Regions from separate parts of the Paenibacillus xylanilyticus genome, predicted to be linked through region 1. Evidence: a T-box and tRNA genes for the amino acid it is inferred to sense, from the RefSeq annotation. Region 1 holds a T-box; the other holds one or more tRNA genes.
What was found. The T-box of region 1 lies ahead of trpS (tryptophan--tRNA ligase). A T-box ahead of a tRNA ligase gene usually reads a tRNA of that ligase, here a tRNA-Trp.

Region 1 (11,728 bases):
CCTTATGCTGAAGGAAATAAGCCACTTCTTCCTCCGACAGATCGCTCTTGATAAGTCGAGGCATGAAACCATTCGCCTTGCGGGAATTCAGGTCCATTGCTTCAATGATCTGATCTACAGTAAGAGACTCCGACTCCTTGGTTTTGTATTGTTCGAATACATCATGCAGCCTTGTCGCAATATCCTGAGCTTCCGGGAAGTTTGGACTTGGTTGTCCGTTTACATCACCATAGTTTTTATAGAGCGTCAGGTATAGAGACTGAATCGGTTTGGAATACGCGAGTTTCACCTCACCAGTTGAATCATAGATTGTTCCTCTCACCGGAGCGAGCGGCACATCCTTGGTTATGTTACTGGCCTCTTCCTGACTGAGCTCAGGCCCTTCCACGAATTGCAGAAACGCCAGCCGTACAATAATAACGCTAAAAATAACAAAGGAAGCGAAGAAAAATACGTTCATCCGGTAACTGAAGCGCCGTTTGTCGGTAAGTTCATCCTTCTCTTTTGAATGATTGTTCATTCATCCTACCTCTTTCATGACTTGATGCATACCGCTCTTATAAGTCCAGCCGCGGCATGATAACCTGGCAACGTCGTCATAATCCGGAACCCTGTCCGGTGTAATGTTATGCTGTCTGATCTTTCAGATGGGTATCGGCAAAATTCGGAGGATTGAACCAGTCACCGCTCACCGCCCATGTCGGATCAAGCGGAATCCAGCTCTGGGAATCACTCAAATAAATTTCATTCCATGCATGTGGGCCATATCCGCCCTGGCCGTTGTATCCAAGTCCTGTAACGACCTTAACATCCAGACCTTGTGAACGGGCCATGACTGCATAAAGACGTGCGTAATCAATGCATACCCCTTTACGCGTATCAAACGTGTTCTGTGGTGTCTGTTCATGCCATATGCCTTTTTGCTCATAATCATCCACTTTCCCGTAATCATATTGAATGCGGGAACCAACCCAATCATACAAGGCCCGTGCTTTCGCTTCATCCGTCGTTTGACCTTTCACAATTTCACTGGCTGCAGATTCAATATCTGCAGGAATATTGTGGTCAATGACCTCATACTTCCGCTGCAAAATTCCGCCCAGTTCCTTCTGAACTGCTTGGGTAAATACTGGCAGCTTGTCCTTGATCAGGTTGCCGGATAACGGTTCAATAACGGACTTTGCTCCCTGCATGTAGATCGGCGAAGCCTCTACATATCGGCTAAACATGCTTCCAGGATATAGGCTGACAATCATGAAAAGAACGGCGATGACAATCATCCCGCGGGCAGATCCAATGACCGCGCCTATGATTGCACCCATGAAGCGGCTAATAATACCCTTGGGAGTACTCTCTTGCTCTGCAGAATGATATCTCCTTCTGAAGAAAAGGGAAGAGAACAAGCCAAGCACCATACGAATAATTCCATAGCTAAGCACAAACAACACGGCAAACCGCATCAATGGAAAATCAGCAATCGCCGTAACCAACGTATAATACATCTGCTCCCATCGGTTCAGATCCCGATTCGGCATGGCTGAAGCATGCGCAGACAACCACTGCTGCACATACGGTGCCAGCCAAAGGGTCAAACCAATGGACAGCAGAATGCCAATGACCGCCATAATGCCATCCATCAGGAATCCAAATAGTCTTCCTGCCGAATGCGAAGCGCCTCTGGACCATCCCTGAAGCAATGAAGCTGCCACAATCAATAACAGCATGATCGTGATGCCATTGAATTCCTTCAGGCTGTCCAGCCAATTCTGCAACACGTATTCACTCCCCCTTTGCTAAGAAGCTGGTACAGTTCCATTTCCTCTGGCCTGTTCGACAAACGTCCGTATCGTTTCATTGTCGAGATTCCATTCGCCAAGTGAAATTCCGCGCAAGGTCACATTGACCTTGTTCGATCCAGCTGTCCCCTTAATTTCCACATTGGGACTCGTAATGGTAAATTGCCCATCCTGTCCTTTGGCGTAGGTGGCCTTGGAAGCTTCTTTCACCATCATATTGGTGGCTTCCTTTTTCAATGTGTCCATCGTACTGGACTGCACATCCGAAACCGTCTGTTTAATCTGATCGATGGAGATGCCGCTGTATATCAACAGAGCCGCAATAATGATGATGGCAATCGCCCATTTCAATACGGTTTTGACCACATTCAGAACAAAGAACAAAATGATCAGTGCAACGACGATCACCAGCCAGTTCTGCATCACAAACTCTTTGATCACTTCTATGTTCATGATTACACCTTCCGTATTAGAGTTAAGAAATCACACTTCCCGAATATTATACATGATTTCCGAACCCGCTGTCAGCTAAGCACTCTCTCGTAAAAATAAAGGTCTAAGTTCGTCCAGTTGAACGTACAAGTAGTACCATGAGGTTTTGCATGAAAAATCGGGAACGCATTTTGACGACCTGGCATGAACATGCATCGTTTAACAAGGAGGGGCTTTTGTGAAAACGGCCATCTGGCTCTATCTATTTTTGTTTCTTGCTGTTTTTGACCTGCACGCCCAATATCCCATCCTGACCCCCTTTGCCATCTCGCTCGGGGCTGCACCCACCTTCATCGGGTGGATGATGGGTATCTACTCCTTGACTCATCTTCCCGGCAATTTAATTGCCGGCACACAAATCGATAAACATGGCAGTCGGCGTTATATCGTGTTCAGTTTACTGGGGGCAGGCATTATTCTGCTGCTGCAAGCCCACATTCACACGCCATGGCAGCTGCTTGCACTTCGTTCCATCAGCGGCTTTGTGCTCGCTTTTCTGTCTCCGGCCTGTCTTGCCCTGCTTGCACAGCTGTCGACCAACCCGGTCACTCAGGGCAAGTATATGTCCGGACATGGTGTCGTACACACGCTGGCGTCTGTTGTATCTCCGGCTGCCGGAGCACTGATTGTTGGTGCTTTGGGGTTCTCTGCTACATTTGCGAGTCTTGGATACCTGCTCATTCTGTCAGGCATGATTGCCTGGTTGTCCATGCCGAAGGGGCTTGTCGATGTTCAGCGAGAGAAAGAAACCGTACCTCCCAAGCCTGCTAACCTCGGAGGAAGTACGAATACCTTCATACCTGTCTCCTGGCGTTATTTTGCATTGCCGCTGGTCATTGCGTGTGCACAGGGGATCCTGTTTTTTGAATTACCTCTCCGGGGCGGAGGACACTCGTCCATGATGTCTACGGGGCTATTGTTTTCGGTCATTAGTATCGGGGCACTGCTTACGCTCAGCATGCTTTTTCTTAATCGCTATTCGCCCAAGCTGCGTTTAACTGCTGGGGTCCTGCTAATGTCTCTCTGTTTCTTCACGCTGGCTGCCTTCCCGGACATCCCTCTGGCTGCTGCACTCTTTGTACTGGGCATGTCCAAAGGGATTACTTTTCCAGCCATGGCGACCCTGTTTATCCGTTTAAGCGGCGGAAGCAAGCTGGGACGTATTTTTTCACTACAATCCATTGCTACCTCCATCGGGTCCTTCATTGGTCCCATCGCCGCAGGTCAGCTGCGTGTAGGTGTCTCGCCGTATTTTATCGCGTTTATTCTATTAATGGTCGGCATTCTGCTCCTTCCTTACTTCACCAGCAGACGTGAGGCATCCCTGTCTTCAACAGATCCAAATAGCGTACTGGGATAGACGTGATCCATGATGTAAGTCCATTTTTTATTAAAATGGCTTGTATTTACCTTTGCTTTGCATCATTCCCCCATTTACAGCTAAACTATATATAATCCAGTCGATTTTCGCTGCAACATTTCCCGGGGAATGTCGACACTAGCTCTCGAACAAGAGGTGAATATCATGCCTATTCATGTCATTGTGGAAGGTAAGAATGATCGCAGCAAGCTGAAACGTCTCGTTGGACCGGAAATCAACATTTTATGTACATTCGGCACTCTGAATTCGCTCAAGCTGGAGTCCCTGCGCAAACAGGTTGGTTACGATGAAGTATATCTGTTTATGGATAATGACAGTTCAGGCAAAAAAATCAGAGGTGTGCTGCGGGACGCCTTCCCAGATGCAGTGCAGATGTATACCAGACGTGGTTATGCGGGTGTGGAAGGAACCCCTGATGAATACATCATTGCCCAGTTGGAGAAGGCCGGATTGGAAGAGTATATTCAATACCCCGAGTACCCGTCATTCTAAACGTAAAACAATTGCAAAAGGCTGCTTAGCGGTTATTTACCAACCGGCTAGCAGCCTTTTTTTATGGATACTAATATGATTCTAATATAATTAGAACAGATTATTCATTGATCAGATTGCGGATATCCTCTGCGATGACTGCAGGCTCAACATCTTCTGTATTAAATGCGTTATACACCTTGCGCAGCTGATTGTTCTGATCGACGAGACCGATCATGTTCATATGAGCAAAATCATCCTTGCTCTCGCCTTCAATCAGAATCTGAAATGAATCCTTGGCGAGTTGCTTTGTTTTGTCCATATCCCCTCGTAGGAAATACCACCCGTCATAATCCGCGTGGAAACGGTCCGCGAATTCCTTAATTTTCTCCTTGGTATCGACTTCCGGATCAAATGAAATCGAAACAAAGGAAGCATCCTTGCCGAATGTGCCATCTTCCTTCAACAAATCCTGCACCTGGGACAACGTAAACGTCGTAATTGGGCATACATCAGGACAACTGGTGAAATAAAAATAGAACAGCCGCACCTTGCCTTTGGTATCATCGAGCGAAACGGTTGTCCCATCCACATTTTCCATGGAGAAGGATTGGATCTCCCGAATCTCGGGTAATTTCTCCTTGCTGGCAAAGACGGTGCCCCACATAAGGTATACTGCCATAATCAGTGCGAGACCCAGCAGCATCCAGGTCCATTTGTACTTTTTCAGCATCATCCTCGTCCTTTCTTGTACTCTCGATATGAATACGCATACATATCTTACTTTGAATTACACGGCTATCGTTTCTTGCCCGGGATGTCACGTTATGAAGAAATAAGTAACTTCTTTTGCTAAAAATTGCATATGTATACGAAGAACCCCACTCTGGATGGGACCCTTTCTTATTGTAACCGTTCTTGATGCAGATGCCCAAGCATTTATTTTGCACCTTCACAGTACTGCATTCCATTATTTATGAACCGTATCCAGAATCATCAGTACGAAGCTTAGAGACAGATAATTAATGGAATAAATAAATACCTTTTTGGCCCAGACGTCCGTATCCTGTGCACGAAATCCTTTGAGGGCATAATATAGCCACAGTACCGACAGCACCAGTGACACCGTCAGATAAAAAATACCGGCATACCCGTATGCATACATTAGAATGGGAACAAAAATCTGCAGCACCAGATAAGGAATCATTTGAATCTTGGTCCGTTCAATGCCCTTCACTACGGGCAGCAGCGGAAATCCACCGGCCCGATAATCCTCTACCCGACGGATGGCGAGCGCCCAGAAATGCGGAGGCTGCCACAGGAACAACATGGCAAGAAGCAGCCATGCACCCAGGTCCAAACGTCCCGTTACAGCGACATAGCCGATAACTGGCGGCATGGCACCTGACAAACCACCGATGGATGTGCTCCATGTTGAGGATCGTTTTAACCAAAGCGTGTAAATAACAACATAGACAAACATGCCAAAAATGCCGCATAATCCGGCAAGTATACCCGAAAAAGAAAAAAGAACAGTTAAGCCTAGCACGCCTAAAATAATCGCATACGACAAAACCACCTTCGGTGTTAACCTTCCTGTCGGTAAGGAGCGGTTGCGGGTACGTTCCATTTTCAAATCAAGTTCACGATCAAAATAATTGTTAAATACGCAGGAAGAAGCCATAACTAGCGCAGTCCCAAGTAAGGTCAGCAGCATCTTTACCAAGTTGATATCCCACTGGGATGCCAGCCAAAACCCTCCAAAAACGGCAATAAGATTGGTTCGAAGTATTCCCGGTTTGGTGATATGAATAAAGTCTTTCCACGATCCCGACTTGGTCGGAGGCGAGGTCAATGTTGCAGAATCGGAAGAAGCCTGGTATCCCAACTGATTGTCCACGCTTGGTTAATCCCCCTTAATTCTCGGTTTGGAGGTTTTTCTCTTTGTCTCCGATATAAAGTTTATCATAGGTAAATGGCCAAGAGTATGACAATGCTCGTACAAATGTTGGGTGAAATGAACTTCTTATGACAACTTTTTCGGGTTTTGGCTGTTTTGCGTCAAGACAGGCGGATAATATACACTATATATGGGTATCACCTAGATATAGAATCATTAATATGATGAAATTGAGCTACACCACAAAGGAGACGTTTATGGATACTTCTACACATTTTGTCATGGGTATTGGTTTGGCAGGTCTGGCTTATGTCGATCCTGTCGTGGCTTCCAGTCCCATGCTCGCGGCTGCGGTGATGGTGGGTACCATTGCTGGCTCCCAGGCCCCTGACATTGATACGGCGCTGCGTCTCAAAAGCAACTCATTGTACATTCGAAATCATCGGGGTATGTCCCACTCGCCGCCCTTTCTTCTATTATGGGTTCTGCTCATCACGGGCGTCATTGCACTGATTTTCCCGGATGTTCCCATTGGACACGTCGCTGCCTGGACAGCTGTCGCCGTGGGCGTTCACGTTTTTACCGATCTGTTCAACACCTATGGAACCCAGGCAGTAAGGCCATTCTCGGAACGATGGATTGCCTGGAATATCATTCATATTTTCGATCCGTTTCTGTTCGCTTCGCACGTGGTGGCAATCCTGCTGTGGGCCTTTGATCTGATCGCCCCTGCCCCGTTGTTTGTCACACTGTATATCGTTATAGCCCTCTATTATGTATGGCGAATCATTGCCCATGCCCAAGCTGTAGCCAAAGTGAAAGGGCTGGATAACAACAAACCGGCGCTTCGCTATATCGTCATTCCAACGATATCCTGGAACCGCTGGCATGTGGTGAAGCATTTTGCGGATAACAGTTACGAAATCGGAAAAATGGATGGAGCAGAGCTGACCTGGCATCTGCATGCCTCGTCTTCCACTCATGCGGCTGTCGCCGCCTCACGGAAATCACCAGAGGTAAATGCTTTTCTCTACTTCACCTCCTATGCGGTTGCCGAGGTAGAGGAGCTGCCTGCAGGATACAAGGTCCGCTGGGCGGATGTGCGGTATCGACACCGCAAGCAGTATCCGTTTGTCGCCGTGGTCGTGATGGACCGTAATTTTGAAACGATTGATACGTATGTCGGCTGGTTAAGCGATGAGAAAATGGATAAAAAACTTTTATCCGCCCGGTCTTGACGAGAAGGACCGGGAAAGGCACAATCAAGTAAGGAACTGTTGCGCGATGAAAAGCCCGGAGCGTTTCCGCTCCGGGCTTTTGTTTTGTTGCTTGCTTTTTATGATAAGTTATTTGCCAGACCCAGACAATTGTTGCTCAGCGATTTGTACCAGACGTTTGGTGATGTAACCACCAAGAGATCCTGTCTCACGGGAAGTGTAGTTACCGTAGTAACCGTCTTGCGGGATTGTTACACCCAGTTCCTGTGCAGCTTCCATTTTCAATTGTTGCAGTGCTGCAGTTGCTTGAGGTACCACCAAGTTGTTAGAACGAGATCCTTGAGCCATATTTAAAATCTCCTTTCAATCTGTGTCTGTAATGTATTGCAAGCTTGCAAGATTATTATGGCTCGCACGCTTCAAGTTATACGGAGATTCATTAAATTTGTGATGGAGGTTTTTCCCAATGAGTAAAGGTTTGTCCTTATGGTTCGCATTTTCGTCGATTGTTTTGTTAACGGTTTCAGCCATATCGATTTCTTATAACGGCTGGTTAGCCTCGCTGCTGTTCATCCTATCCATTGCCAATATCGGCTGGGGTTTCGTCATTCGTGCCAAGAAAGAGCGCCAGGAATTGCGTTCTACAACCGAATCGACATCCTGACCTAGAAGGTTCCAGATTTCTATTTGAACAAAAAAAGAGAGGAGCAGTTGGCTCCTCTCTTTTTTCATCACTTTATATCGTGAAGTTTTAACATTGTTGAACGATGTTCGTGATAGCCTACACGGTACGTCTAGGAACAAAGCCCATGCGTTCTTTCACATCATGAAGCGTTTTGGCAGCGACGGTTTCAGCACGACGTGCTGAAGTCTCCAAAATCTCGGCCAATTCGCCAGATTCACGAATTTCGCGATATCGTTCCTGTAACGGTTCAATAACAGAGACAACCACTTCGGCCAACTCTTTTTTGAACGGACCATACATTTTACCCTCGTAACGCTCTGCTACTTCATTCAGCGTAATGCCTGCACACTCTGCATAGATGCTCATGAGATTGCTGACCTCTGGCTTGTTGGCCGGATCGTAAACCACTTCACGCCCGGAGTCCGTCGTGGCACGGCTAATTTTTTTGCGGATTACATCCGGTGGGTCCAAGAGAGCAATGTAGCTGCCCGCATTTGGATTACTTTTACTCATTTTTGAGGAAGCATCGTCCAAAGACATCACACGTGCGCCCACCTGCGGAATATATGGATCCGGAATGGTAAAGTATTCACCATAACGATGATTGAAACGGCCTGCCAGATCGCGGGTGAGTTCCAAATGCTGTTTTTGATCCTCTCCTACAGGAACGAGATCCGCATTGTACAGCAAAATGTCGGCTGCCATCAATGAAGGATATACGAACAAGCCTGCCCCAACCGAGTCCTTGCCTGAAGATTTATCCTTGAACTGGGTCATCCGCTCCAGTTCACCCATCGATGTCAGTGTCGTCATCAACCATCCAAGCTCAGCGTGCTGAGGAACATGGGATTGCAGGAACACATTTGATTTGGTTGGATCGATCCCCGCTGCTAGAAACAGTGCAGCCACAGCTTCGGACTGTTCACGCAGTGCAGCTGGCTCTTGAGCCACGGTTACTGCGTGGAGATCTACCACCATAAAGTGGCATTGGTAATCATGCTGCAGCTTGACAAAGTTCTTAATTGCACCAATATAGTTGCCCAGCGTAAGTTTACCGCTCGGCTGGATTCCAGATAATACAGTTTTCATAAGTTTTGCGCCTCCTCATGTTTTGTTCGCCTGTTTCTTCTCCGCGGACGCAAAAAAGCCTCACATCCGCAAGGGACGTGAGACCGTGGTGCCACCCTTATTCGTGTTTTTCAATCATGCGAAAAACACCTTCATTTTCCCGTAACGTGGAATAGACGTCCAATTCTACTGAGGTACGGTTTGCATTTCTGCAACGCACCTGTTCCAATCGGCACTCAAGGGTCCATTCGGTAAAGAGTTCACACCGGTTCGCATCACCCACCGGCTTTCTGAAGAGTTTTCTCCTGACTTACTTGTCCCTGTCATCGCTTTGATTCAATTCATATGTTATTTCCTTCTGCATTCCATCTTAATCCGCTTCACGCAGATTGTCAAAAATGGAATCAGCTTTTTTTACCCGCCAAGCCGAAATCTGTTATGATGGAATTGCTTATCCTGTTTTAGCCCTCCCACGGAAGGCTGTATGGGATTGCTGGCATGTACTCAATGACACGCCTGCAGCGGAGCATTCTAAGCCGCTTGCAGACAGATTTCAAGTGGGAAAAGGAGCATCGATATGAAACAAGTGACCAAAGGCCAATGGAATGGTTACGACACGTATATCCTACATAGCCGTGAATTGGAGATCACCCTGCTGCCGCGTCTAGGAAACAATATCATCTCGATTCGTGATCTGGTGCAGGATCGTGATGTCGTCCGCAGTCCAGAAGAAGATGATTTAGCATTTTATTTGCAGAAACCTTATCACTTCGGTGTACCTCTATTGGTTCCGCCAGGACGCATACATCGTGGGCGCTTCGAATACGAAGGGGTTCAGTACCAGTTCGATCAGAATACGGCAAATGACAACCATATTCACGGTCTCCATCGTACCCAATCCTGGTGTGTCAGCGACATTGAAGAAGATGAAGAAGGCTGTGCCATTACAACCGAATTGCTGACTGCAAATGAAGAGCATTGGATGGAACAATTTCCGGTGCCTCTGAAGCTCGAAATGACGTTTAGGTTGCAAAACTCCGTACTGAGCCAGCGTCTTCGTGTGACCAACCTGGGTTCGACTCCCGCTCCGTTTGGAATGGGATATCATACATGGTTCCTGCTAGACGGCAAGCCTGCCGATTGGACACTTCAACTACCTGTCTCTGGCGTATATGCTCAGAACGAGGAACAGCTGCCTACGGGTGAGCTTGAGCCTCTTGGAGATTGGAACGCCTTAAATCAAGGTGTAAGTATGCAGGGACGCAACTGGGATACAATTCTCAAAGCTACGGAAGGTCAGGCAGCGACTGCCCAGCTCCGTCGTCAGGATGGATATATGCTGAACTACTCAGCAGATGAACAGTATTTTAAACACTGGGTGCTCTTTACCAAGGGTGAATCCGATCAGTTTCTGTGCATTGAGCCCTACACCTGGCTCTCCGATGCCCCGAACCTGCCTCTGACGGATGAACAAACCGGGTTAATTCGTCTTGAACCTGAACAACCCGTTGAACTTCTCACCCGGATTGAAGTTATTGCTCCTACTAAGGAGTAGTTCCTTTCAATCTCGTATGGGGAGTACAACACACCTATAATATTTACCTTATGAACAAAGAGGCCGATCCTGTCTGGATCGGCTTTTTTCATGTGTTTCTTTGCAATTAAATCCCAATTATTCCCTTACGCCATATCACGTATATTTCCTCATTCTCTAACCATACTAACATCACCAAGCCATAAGGAGGTGACACACATGTACGGAGGTCAAAACAGAGGTAGCGGAAGCCGTTCCAACAATCTGGTTGTTCCTCAAGCAAACGCAGCGTTGCAACAATTAAAAGTGGAAGCTGCGCAAGAGCTGGGTGTAACAATTCCACAAGACGGTTACTACGGTAACTACACTTCCCGTGAGACAGGTTCTCTGGGTGGATACATTACTAAACGTCTGGTACAAATCGCTGAGCAACAATTGTCTGGTCGTTCTTAAGTTCGGACTAATGCTTGGATGATTTAAAGCCAAAAAGCGGCCTTCTCCGGAAGCGCCGCTTTTGTGCATGTCTGCACAATTAAGATGTCGACTCCATTCCTGAATCCTTGTATGTATTTGTTCTAGGGTAGCGAATCATAAGGTTAGCCATGTTGTAATTGGATTCCATCGTGGCGTCCACCAAAATCACGCCTTGTCTTACGGTGAAGTCATACGAAATTTCTCCATGTGTCCAGTTCTGCTTAAACTTTAAAGTCTCAAGTGCCATAGCGCGGAATGAGGAGCGCTGACTTCCAGTTAACCCCTGATCCTCTGTTTCCATTTGTCCATTCCGTCCAGAAATCGGATTATGTCGAATACCGAACTTTCCAATTACATTATTGCGTATTTGCACAAAAACTACACCTGAGTCTAACCCTGACAGTTCCTTATCAAGTTCTTTAAACACCAAATCCAACTGTCTTGCTAATGAAAGCTGGTCAATATTTACCATTATTGCTCCTCCTTTATGCACTTCATCCTTTAAAACAAGGACTTACGACTCATTATATGACAACAAATATACTCATTCAACAAAATGAAACAAACTTGGGTATTTATTACTATAATTTGCACAATTAATTGCCAATCCAATGCTTTAAAACGAGTAAATTCTTGATAATCCGACAAATTATATAAACCAGGTCTACGACTAGAATAAGCAAAGAGAGCTGCACTACATGCTGGTTAAC
Region 2 (11,728 bases), 2.8 Mb from region 1:
CATGATGTCTGATTAATCAGAATGCTTCTCAATTAATGCTCTTAGTTGATTTGCATACTCTAGCGATATGCTATATCCTGTGGTGGTGTCTATCCCGTCTACCAACAGGGCCTTCATTTCAGGATCAGTACCTATTGAAAAATCATATTTGGTCACGGAATGATCCGTATTTATTATACTCATCTTGTATTCCGCGGCATAATTCAGATTTCCGGGTAAAAGTTCCGCGTTTTCTATCGCATTCATGATCACCCGAACTTCGCTATGCTCATCGAACTGAATATCTTGGCAAGCTTCAAATGTGTAATCGGGGTTACAGGTTAAAGTGATGAGCGAGGGAAGATTTTCATCTGAACCAGAAGTATCGGTATGTGTGCAGCTCGCAAGGATAACAGCGAACAAACATAAGAGCAGTGCTCCTTTTTTCATCCGCAAACACCCCCTCGTTATCTTCCCATATCCACATTCAGATGCTGCAGCTCAGGGTCCCAAGATTGGAATAACAAGCTCAACCGCTGCACCGTATCGGTCACAAACGCCTGTACCAAATCATCAGTCAAGTATGTGGGCACGATTCCGGGCTCATTGGCCTGCTCGTTAAAAAATGAAATTGTACGATCCCTCCAGCGCAGAATCTCTTCTGCGGTTAAACGACCCTCGACATCATAACTCAGAGTATTTTTAAGCATATCCCATGCATCCCGACTCCAACTAGCATAGTGATAGAGGTTAAAATCAATCTGATCCGTCTCCTGGTAGTACAAACGGCCAAGTTCATCCTTGGTTCGCTTCACATCGTTGGTTTCATCCGTGCTGGTGACTCGTTCCACAAATTTAGGATACACACTCCGGAACCAGTAATAATCCGTCATGCAATGCATGAAATAACCGCGTACAAACCACTTCCAGCCTTCATCTGAACGTTGTTGAATATAGACGGAGTATAGCTCTTGTAAACGTGCGATATATTTCTCGTCATCCTTAGGGTTGAAGTGAGTGTATTCCTTGTCCTCCCTCGTTGTACCCTCACGCATGTGAATGGAATCCGGTGCGATATTCCCAAGATAGAATGAACCTTGTTCAACACGTTCTGGAGTGGCATCAGCAAATAGCACAGCGACATGTAAGTGAACCATAGGCAATGGCATGGAATATTCTCCTTTACACAAGAGTCTGCTGCTCATAGAACCGATAAGAAACATTACTTAACAGCATTTAGCCGAGGAAAAGCAAATTCATCCCTGAACTCGTTCTAACAGAATTGTATTAAACAACTGTTCCAAATCTGTATGAAGAGCCGGCTGTTCACGAACCAACAGACTGATGTACTCCGATCCGCACTCATAGAAAACCAGACGGTTATAAGGGGCTGCGTCCCCCCAATGATTCAATTCCAGCCCGAATTTTTCTCGTATCCGATTCTCGATATATCGCGCATAGCCTTCGTTCCACTCCAGCCAGTTCCAGTACTCTCCTTGTTCCTCTGTTAAAGAGCTGAATAACGCTTTTCTTGCTGATTGTACCTCGACTACATCCCCGCTCTTTAAGGCAATCAACAGTGAATTGATCCGCTGGATCACATTCTCATCCTCATAAGGGAATTCGTAATCCAGCTCCCATGTCACACGTTTAATCTTCTCCATCCTATGTTTAATGGGAAGACGATTTCCGATCTCCCCATATTTCTCATGGACATAACAATGAACATACTCGTGAAACAGAAACACTTTCTGCTCAAAATTTTGGAAGGCGGAGTCTGTCACAATTGCACACATTCGTGCGTTCATATGGTGCACTGGCATGGCTGCCAGACACTCGTCAGGGATATTTAGATCATCCGGAACAGTTTTCACCCATTCATACTGCCCTTTCTCTACCGAGTAATCATACATATATAATAGGGCTTCAAATGCAACAACCACAGGATAATGCTCTGCAAATAAAGGATGTATGCTGACCAAGTCTTTTTGAAGCTCGTTCAACTCGTTGATTTGTTCTAAGAAAGTATCCACCATGTCATTTGCCCTCTCTTTACTTCATTGATGTATTAATCATACTAAACTAGTAGAAATAAAACACTGAGAGAAAAATGATAATCTTGTGGTTGGTTGATTCATGATAGAATTAGAAACGTCCCCCACGTTTCTCGCTTAGATAGATATCCAGTGCTTGGATTCCACGTTGAGCGAGTTTTATAAACAGGATAAGAGCATACAGACCCAATCCGTATAACGCCAAGTTAAATATAATTGCAAAGGATGACACTATTGAAAACAATACTTTTTCCTCCTAATCCACCTGATCAAAGCAAAAATGTCTAAGCTACAGGCACGTTATTTTTTAATTATCATTCCTATTCTAGCATATTTTCCCTGAAATCACTTTCAAGAGGATTAATGAGTAACACTACCCCAGTACATGCTCGCGTACAACCGACTAACGTATAGCAAACTAACATTACGTTTTCAGTAGTTCAATAATCGCAGTTCTTCGGACAGCCCGTAAATATTTATGCAGTCATTAATATTTTTCAAAGCCTCGATGCTCTTCACATTTGGGGACTTCAATATCGTCTCGTATACTTGGCTTCGTCTTACTCTTCTTTATCGTTACATGCCATAGAGTTTGAGAATACACGAAAAAACCCTTGAGTTTTCCTCAAGGGTTTCTTATATTCAGCAGACTCCATCGTTAGTGTAGTTTACTCTCAGCTAAACTAACCATGGTCCATTTTGATAATTTTAGAAGTTACACGCCGGATGAATGATCGCCCGACACGGAGATAGAAAAAATGAGCCATGAAGGGCTCGAACCTTCGACACCCTGATTAAAAGTCAGGTGCTCTACCAACTGAGCTAATGGCTCATAATAAAATGGCAGGGGCAGCAGGAATTGAACCCACACCAACGGTTTTGGAGACCGTTGTTCTACCTTTAAACTATGCCCCTATAATGGTGGAGGCTGAGGGGCTCGAACCCCCGACCCTCTGCTTGTAAGGCAGATGCTCTCCCAGCTGAGCTAAGCCTCCATATCTATGACCCGTAGGGGATACTCTCACTTCGCTCGAGACTGCGCAGCAGTTGCTAACGATGATGATCCTCCGACGAACCTTTGGGATTCTCATTCCCTTGTTGCTTTAAGAAGTAAAGTTATGACCCGTAGGGGATTCGAACCCCTGTTACCTCCGTGAAAGGGAGGTGTCTTAACCCCTTGACCAACGGGCCTTAATAGCTCTCAACAAACAAGAAGCTGTAAAATATACCAACTGGGCTTTTGGATCATATGAGCCAAAAAAAATACCCCAGTGGGGTTTCGCTTGGCAGCGTCCTACTCTCCCAGGACCCTTCGGTCCAAGTACCATCGGCGCTAGAGGGCTTAACGGTCGTGTTCGGGATGGGTACGTGTGGAACCCCTCCGCCATCGCCACCAAACGAGCATTTGTGTAACAAATGCGTTCGCGTTCCATTCGGTCCTACACATCGGTGTGGATGAATGGTTCAGCGTCTGTGGAACTGAAAATCATACACACATTGGAGTGTTGTACCGATTTTCATTTCAGAGATTATTCTCTGAAAACTAGATCCGAAACGAAATGTGCGACTAGAACCTGCAATTTGGATAAGCCCTCGACCGATTAGTACTGGTCAGCTCCATGCATTACTGCACTTCCACCCCCAGCCTATCTACCTCGTCGTCTTCAAGGGGTCTTACATACTGGGAAATCTCATCTTGAGGGGGGCTTCACGCTTAGATGCTTTCAGCGCTTATCCCGTCCGTACATAGCTACCCAGCGGTGCTCCTGGCGGAACAACTGGTACACCAGCGGTACGTCCATCCCGGTCCTCTCGTACTAAGGACAGCTCCTCTCAAATTTCCTACGCCCACGACAGATAGGGACCGAACTGTCTCACGACGTTCTGAACCCAGCTCGCGTACCGCTTTAATGGGCGAACAGCCCAACCCTTGGGACCTACTTCAGCCCCAGGATGCGATGAGCCGACATCGAGGTGCCAAACCTCCCCGTCGATGTGGACTCTTGGGGGAGATAAGCCTGTTATCCCCAGGGTAGCTTTTATCCGTTGAGCGATGGCCCTTCCATGCGGTACCACCGGATCACTAAGCCCGACTTTCGTCCCTGCTCGACTTGTAGGTCTCGCAGTCAAGCTCCCTTATGCCTTTGCACTCTTCGAATGATTTCCAACCATTCTGAGGGAACCTTTGGGCGCCTCCGTTACTCTTTAGGAGGCGACCGCCCCAGTCAAACTGCCCACCTGACACTGTCCCCGTACCCGCTAAGGGCACCAGGTTAGAACCTAGATACGATCAGGGTGGTATCCCAACGGTGCCTCCACACAAGCTGGCGCTCATGCTTCAAAGGCTCCCACCTATCCTGTACAGATCGTACCCAAATTCAATATCAAGCTGCAGTAAAGCTCCATGGGGTCTTTCCGTCTTGTCGCGGGTAACCTGCATCTTCACAGGTATTAAAATTTCACCGGATCTCTCGTTGAGACAGCGCCCAAGTCGTTACGCCATTCGTGCGGGTCAGAATTTACCTGACAAGGAATTTCGCTACCTTAGGACCGTTATAGTTACGGCCGCCGTTTACTGGGGCTTCGGTTCACAGCTTCGGGATTACTCCCTAACCGCTCCCCTTAACCTTCCAGCACCGGGCAGGCGTCAGCCCGTATACTTCGCCTTACGGCTTCGCACAGACCTGTGTTTTTGCTAAACAGTCGCTTGGGCCTTTTCACTGCGGCCCCCTCGTGCTATTCACACTACCGGGGCACCCCTTCTCCCGAAGTTACGGGGTCATTTTGCCGAGTTCCTTAACGAGAGTTCTTCCGCGCGCCTTAGAATTCTCTTCTCGCCTACCTGTGTCGGTTTGCGGTACGGGCACCTTCATCTGGCTAGAGGCTTTTCTTGGCAGTGTGAGATCATGACCTTCGCTACTGTAATTTTCACTCCCCATCACAGCTCAGCCTTAGATGTGCGGATTTGCCTACACATCAGCCTTACTGCTTGGACAGACATCCATCAGTCTGCGTCACTACCCTACTGCGTCCCCCCATCGCTCGTAACGATTTACGGTGGTACAGGAATTTCGACCTGTTGTCCTTCGACTACGCCTTTCGGCCTCGCCTTAGGTCCCGACTTACCCTGAGCGGACGAGCCTTCCTCAGGAACCCTTAGGCTTTCGGCGGATCAGATTCTCACTGATCTTTTCGTTACTCATACCGGCATTCTCACTTGTATAATGTCCAGCGCTCCTTACGGTACACCTTCAACCCTTATACAACGCTCCCCTACCCCTGATGCAAGCATCAAGCCATAGCTTCGGTGGTGTGTTTAGCCCCGTTACATTTTCGGCGCAGAGTCACTCGACCAGTGAGCTATTACGCACTCTTTCAATGGTGGCTGCTTCTAAGCCAACATCCTGGTTGTCTGTGCAACTCCACATCCTTTCCCACTTAACACACACTTGGGGACCTTAGCTGATGGTCTGGGCTGTTTCCCTTTTGACAATGGATCTTAGCACTCACTGTCTGACTCCCGGAAGTAAGTCTATGGCATTCGGAGTTTGACTGAGCTTGGTAACCCTTGCGGGCCCCGCACCCAATCAGTGCTCTACCTCCACGACTCTGTTTTCCGAGGCTAGCCCTAAAGCTATTTCGGGGAGAACCAGCTATCTCCGAGTTCGATTGGAATTTCTCCGCTACCCCCACCTCATCCCCGCACTTTTCAACGTGCGTGGGTTCGGGCCTCCAGTGCGTGTTACCGCACCTTCACCCTGGACAGGGGTAGATCACCCGGTTTCGGGTCTACGTCCACGTACTACGAGCGCCCTATTCAGACTCGCTTTCGCTGCGGCTCCGGCTCTTCACCTTAACCTTGCACGGGAACGTAACTCGCCGGTTCATTCTACAAAAGGCACGCCATCACCCCTAAAATGGGCTCTGACTTCTTGTAAGCACACGGTTTCAGGTTCTATTTCACTCCCCTTCCGGGGTGCTTTTCACCTTTCCCTCACGGTACTGCTTCACTATCGGTCGCTAGGAAGTATTTAGCCTTGGCAGATGGTCCTGCCGGATTCATACGGGGTTTCACGTGCCCCGCACTACTCGGGATCCGTCTCGGAGAGAGCAGACTTTCAATTACAGGGCTTTTACCTTCTTTGGCGGGCCTTTCCAGACCTCTTCGTTTAACCGGCTCCTTTGTAACTCCATGTGAGACGTCCCACAACCCCAGAGAGCAAGCTCTCTGGTTTGGGCTGTTCCGCGTTCGCTCGCCGCTACTGACGGAATCACTATTGTTTTCTCTTCCTCAAGGTACTTAGATGTTTCAGTTCCCCTGGTATGCCTCACACTAACCTATGTATTCAGTTAGGTGTAACTGGATATTACCCCAGCTGGGTTTCCCCATTCGGACATCCCCGGATCAAAGCTTGCTTACAGCTCCCCGAGGCAGTATCGTTGTTCGCCACGTCCTTCATCGGCTCCTAGCGCCTAGGCATCCTCCGTGTGCTCTTAGTAGCTTAACCAAATGCTCATGATGAGCAATGCAGTTATCACTAATATTTGAAACTTGTTTACACAAGTTCAGCTAAAAGGAATGTTCTAATTCGCAATTTTCGTTTCGATATCTAGTTTTCAAAGAACAAGCTCCATGCAAAAGCAAGCTGTTTGAGAGTTTGAGCTCTCAAAACTGAGCAACGAGTGAGTTAAAAGCTTTACGGAGTAAAACTCGCTTCGGAAGCATACTTCCTGAAGACTTGTTGAATGTTTCCGCTACGGGAAACGATTCTCCATAGAAAGGAGGTGATCCAGCCGCACCTTCCGATACGGCTACCTTGTTACGACTTCACCCCAATCATCTATCCCACCTTCGGCGGCTGGCTCCTTGCGGTTACCCCACCGACTTCGGGTGTTATAAACTCTCGTGGTGTGACGGGCGGTGTGTACAAGACCCGGGAACGTATTCACCGCGGCATGCTGATCCGCGATTACTAGCAATTCCGACTTCATGCAGGCGAGTTGCAGCCTGCAATCCGAACTGAGACCGGCTTTTTAGGATTCGTTCCACCTCGCGGCTTCACAGCCCGTTGTACCGGCCATTGTAGTACGTGTGTAGCCCAGGTCATAAGGGGCATGATGATTTGACGTCATCCCCACCTTCCTCCGGTTTGTCACCGGCAGTCACCTTAGAGTGCCCACCCGAAGTGCTGGCAACTAAGATCAAGGGTTGCGCTCGTTGCGGGACTTAACCCAACATCTCACGACACGAGCTGACGACAACCATGCACCACCTGTCTTGAATGTCCCGAAGGAAAGGTACATCTCTGCACCGGTCATTCAGATGTCAAGACCTGGTAAGGTTCTTCGCGTTGCTTCGAATTAAACCACATACTCCACTGCTTGTGCGGGTCCCCGTCAATTCCTTTGAGTTTCAGTCTTGCGACCGTACTCCCCAGGCGGAATGCTTAATGTGTTAACTTCGGCACCAAGGGTATCGAAACCCCTAACACCTAGCATTCATCGTTTACGGCGTGGACTACCAGGGTATCTAATCCTGTTTGCTCCCCACGCTTTCGCGCCTCAGCGTCAGTTACAGCCCAGAGAGTCGCCTTCGCCACTGGTGTTCCTCCACATCTCTACGCATTTCACCGCTACACGTGGAATTCCACTCTCCTCTTCTGCACTCAAGTCATCCAGTTTCCAGTGCGATCCGGGGTTGAGCCCCGGGATTAAACACCAGACTTAAATGACCGCCTGCGCGCGCTTTACGCCCAATAATTCCGGACAACGCTTGCCCCCTACGTATTACCGCGGCTGCTGGCACGTAGTTAGCCGGGGCTTTCTTCTCAGGTACCGTCACTCCTTGAGCAGTTACTCTCAAGGACGTTCTTCCCTGGCAACAGAGCTTTACGATCCGAAAACCTTCATCACTCACGCGGCATTGCTCCGTCAGGCTTTCGCCCATTGCGGAAGATTCCCTACTGCTGCCTCCCGTAGGAGTCTGGGCCGTGTCTCAGTCCCAGTGTGGCCGATCACCCTCTCAGGTCGGCTACGCATCGTCGCCTTGGTGAGCCGTTACCTCACCAACTAGCTAATGCGCCGCAGGCCCATCCTCAAGTGACAGATTGCTCCGTCTTTCCAGCTTCCTTCAGGCGAAGAAAGCAAGTATTCGGTATTAGCTACCGTTTCCGGTAGTTGTCCCAAGCTTGAGGGCAGGTTGCCTACGTGTTACTCACCCGTCCGCCGCTAACCATCACAGAAGCAAGCTTCTCTTCAAGTCCGCTCGACTTGCATGTATTAGGCATGCCGCCAGCGTTCGTCCTGAGCCAGGATCAAACTCTCCAATAAAGATGAATTTCAGCAGCGCGGTTAGACGCTATGAAAATCATCTAAAGTATTGAAAAGAGCGATTAGCTCATTTTGAATCTGACGAGATTAAAAATCTCATTTGTTGATCTTGCAAGCAAGATCATTTACTCACTCGTTGTTCAGTTTTCAAAGATCAAACTTCGTTACCGACTGTTTCAAGGCCGGAATTAGAATATATCACATTTCATTATATCTTGTAAAGTTTTTTCTCGAAATATTTTTTTCGAGAGTTTCCCATGCCTTTTCGGCCGGAAAAATAATATATCATGTTTGAGGATTGTTTGTAAAGTGTTTTTTCGAGTCTTCTCGAATTTCTAAATCTGCGGAATTGAATTATATATTTGTAACGTTTGCTTTGGAATAATTGCTCGATAGCTTAATTAGAACAAACAACCGACTAGTCAGCCGGCTGCCAACTTATTTTATTAGGGCACACAACAAACTGCAGTAGAAGGTTTCATGACCACACCATACTTCGCCTGTTACTCACACATATAGATAATTACAAGTGATCTTCTTACGACCTAAGTCACTCGTTCACCACTGATGACATGCCAATGCAGATGCTTCGAATCCTGGTAACTACCAAGGTTCGTCACAATTTTGGAAGCGCCCGTACGCTCCACCATACCGGCAGCGATCTTTTTAATGACCTGCATGATTTCAAGCATCAGCTCGTCGTCATTCGTTTCTTCTTCTGAGATGAAGGATTGAATGTGGATCTTCGGAATAACCACGATATGATGTTCATAGTAAGGACGGGTATGATGATAAGCCAGTACATTATCCGTCTCCATAACAATTTTCACTTTCGCCTTGCCGCTGAGAACTTCCTCACAATAAAAGTCTTGTGTCAAATGGAACGCCCCTTTTTTCAGTTGGATTTGATATAGCCTGCCTTCTTTAGTACATACTCTGTGACGGGATTAATCTCTGGGACCGGTTGGGCCAGATCAAAGTATCGGAGCTCTAACCCTTCATCGTCCATAACAACTGGATTACCCTTGATTCCTTTAGCTTCATAAACAGCCGTCACATTGTATACTTCGTCTCCATGGGGATACTTATAATACATATCTTGACCCGAGAAAACGGTAATGAGCTTGTACGTCTCTGCCCTTAAACCCGCTTCCTCATACAATTCCCGTGCTGCCGCCTCTTCCAGCGACTCACCAGGTTCAAGCGAACCACCGAGCGTTCCCCAGTCAAGACTGTCTGTACGTCTTTGCAGCAACAGATGGCCTTCTTCGTTGAACACCAATACACAAGAACCTGCCATAATCAGCGGCCGCGAGCCAACCAGTTTTCGAAGTTCCATAATGTAGCCCATGAGTGCTCCCTCTTCTTCCTCAATGAATATGACCAGTTCATCCGCGTTACTACGATTTATTCAGAATTCCCTGATCTATGGAGTTTTGAATTAACTGCTGCACGTACGTCCACAATGTATCCGAAGCGTCTGCCATTTCACGATTTCTATTGATGACTTGATCACTTGTAACGTTGTATTTTAACCACGTATCTCCTTCATTCTGATAATTGTGAATTAGAGGCTGTAACCGATCCAGAGCCGAGGCAAATTGTGCCTCATTCGTTTCCTTTGACTCAAACTCTAACCAGAGATTATGCATTTCTTCAGCCTGTTCCTTGGGCAGCATGCCGAACAACCGATGAGCCGCCTTGATCTCACGATCGAATTTATCCGTGTACCCCGTTGTATCGTAAGCAAATGTGTCTCCAGCATCAATTTCAACCAGATCATGAATAAGAAGCATCTTAATGACTTTCAGGATGTCCACCTCCTTATTCGCGTGACTCTGTAAAACCAATGCCATCATGGCTAGATGCCATGAATGCTCCGCATCATTTTCACGTCTATCGCCATGGATAATTCTTGTTCTCCGTTCAATTGTTTTCAGTTTATCAATCTCAATTAGAAATTGAATCTGATCCTGTAAAGATTCACTCATGATATATCCTCCTTTAGATGCGAAACCAACTCTATTTCATAAGATCATACCAGTAAACTTTATATCTAAAATCCAGAGACAAGCCATACTCTAGTCCCCCACTGCTTCCAAAAGTATTGAACAGCTGCCTGCAGCATGTCTGGCTTTTGCCGGATATCCATAATCTCAAACATTTTTGCACCTTCTTTCTTTCCTTATGATCTTGAATATTTCTGTGGCAGAAGCTGCCCAATTGTTGTTTTGGTGTATCCTTCTTCTCCCTGCAAAATGACTTGCGTGCCCTGCCCATAATCACTGATCAATTCTCGGCAGATACCGCATGGTGAAACCACGTCCAATTGTGGATCAGCATTTTCCGTGGGATCATCCGGATTGATCTCCGGATGCCGTACAGCAACAATGGTCGCAAATTCGTGTTCCCCTTCCGAAATAGCTTTGCCAATCGCAATGGCTTCCGCACACACCGAGACACGACCAATGTAGGCTTCCAAATGTACCGCGGTATATATCTTTCCAGATTGCGTTCGCACTGCGGCACCAATGTGATGTTTGCCCTCGCAGTATAAACGCTTGATGATGTTCTTGGCTTCCTGGATTAATTCCAAATCTTCTGTCATGATTGTCATGATGTCTCTCCTTTTAAAAAACTGTTTATACTAGAAATGTCCAAATCAGTATTACAATTCGTAGAATTATGGAATCATTTATTTCTTATAGTTGTGGATCTCTCTCAACATAAACTCCGCATATTCCAGCAGCAGAGACTCACTGAGATTCAGGTTCTCCAGCTCCCCATTATAGTTTGCAAGACATTGCGAGATAACGTTCTTGTACTTCATAGGAAGCCCCTCCAATGCCCACTCTCCAGCTTCTCGCTTGGAATAGATCACTGAATCTCTCACATATAGCAAAACACGCGACAAGTTCAATACATAATAGACAGGATTATCCACGATTTCTTGCGAAGCTGAAGCCACGTCTGACGCAATGGATGCAAGCATATACTCACGTTTCACAGGATGGAAGAGTTCCTTAATAGGTATCCCATGCAAGACAATTCCCCTGTCATAGATGACCGCGATGTGTGCGACAAGATCCGGATCATCGAACCCTCCGCAGAGATAGTGCTCATCCGTTCGATACTTTTCCCGGTGATATGCGGAGTAATGGAATTCGAACGGAGTTGGATATGCCAGGTTCGCGATTGTGGATTCCAGTACAATACTTAGCTCAAACCCTTTCGTCATGCGCATCTCGTCTTCAATATGTATGAGCTTCTGTGCAATTCTTCGATATAGATCAGCAGATTGTTTGTCCCGGCAGACCACCAAGATATCAATATCGCTCTGGTTCGGATGGAAGCACCCCATGGCC

Region 2: it encodes a tRNA-Trp, which carries the amino acid that the T-box ahead of trpS (tryptophan--tRNA ligase) is inferred to sense. The anticodon was not compared.

The regions. Positions count from the first base shown of each region.
Region 1 is NZ_CP044310.1:5,410,280-5,422,007, forward strand. It holds gene F4V51_RS24045 (peptidoglycan D,D-transpeptidase FtsI family protein) at 1-520, opposite strand, end outside; gene F4V51_RS24050 (transglutaminase domain-containing protein) at 627-1,775, opposite strand; gene F4V51_RS24055 (ATPase) at 1,794-2,249, opposite strand; gene F4V51_RS24060 (MFS transporter) at 2,467-3,648, shown strand; gene F4V51_RS24065 (toprim domain-containing protein) at 3,814-4,161, shown strand; gene F4V51_RS24070 (SCO family protein) at 4,262-4,873, opposite strand; gene cyoE (heme o synthase) at 5,111-6,040, opposite strand; gene F4V51_RS24080 (metal-dependent hydrolase) at 6,298-7,278, shown strand; gene F4V51_RS24085 (alpha/beta-type small acid-soluble spore protein) at 7,387-7,605, opposite strand; gene F4V51_RS24090 (hypothetical protein) at 7,724-7,921, shown strand; gene trpS (tryptophan--tRNA ligase) at 8,039-9,031, opposite strand; T-box leader at 9,100-9,346, opposite strand; gene F4V51_RS24100 (aldose 1-epimerase) at 9,588-10,565, shown strand; gene F4V51_RS24105 (alpha/beta-type small acid-soluble spore protein) at 10,764-10,997, shown strand; gene F4V51_RS24110 (O-methyltransferase) at 11,077-11,490, opposite strand.
Region 2 is NZ_CP044310.1:1,777,123-1,788,850, reverse strand. It holds gene F4V51_RS08120 (YhfM domain-containing protein) at 13-429, opposite strand; gene F4V51_RS08115 (hypothetical protein) at 447-1,148, opposite strand; gene F4V51_RS08110 (hypothetical protein) at 1,236-2,015, opposite strand; gene F4V51_RS28815 (hypothetical protein) at 2,125-2,277, opposite strand; tRNA gene F4V51_RS08105 (tRNA-Lys) at 2,793-2,865, opposite strand; tRNA gene F4V51_RS08100 (tRNA-Trp) at 2,875-2,948, opposite strand; tRNA gene F4V51_RS08095 (tRNA-Val) at 2,953-3,028, opposite strand; tRNA gene F4V51_RS08090 (tRNA-Glu) at 3,153-3,224, opposite strand; rRNA gene rrf (5S ribosomal RNA) at 3,315-3,431, opposite strand; rRNA gene F4V51_RS08080 (23S ribosomal RNA) at 3,615-6,541, opposite strand; rRNA gene F4V51_RS08075 (16S ribosomal RNA) at 6,812-8,363, opposite strand; gene F4V51_RS08070 (HIT family protein) at 8,909-9,241, opposite strand; gene F4V51_RS08065 (NUDIX hydrolase) at 9,259-9,714, opposite strand; gene F4V51_RS08060 (HD domain-containing protein) at 9,764-10,354, opposite strand; gene F4V51_RS08050 (cytidine deaminase) at 10,549-10,980, opposite strand; gene F4V51_RS08045 (aminoglycoside adenylyltransferase domain-containing protein) at 11,059-11,728, opposite strand, start outside.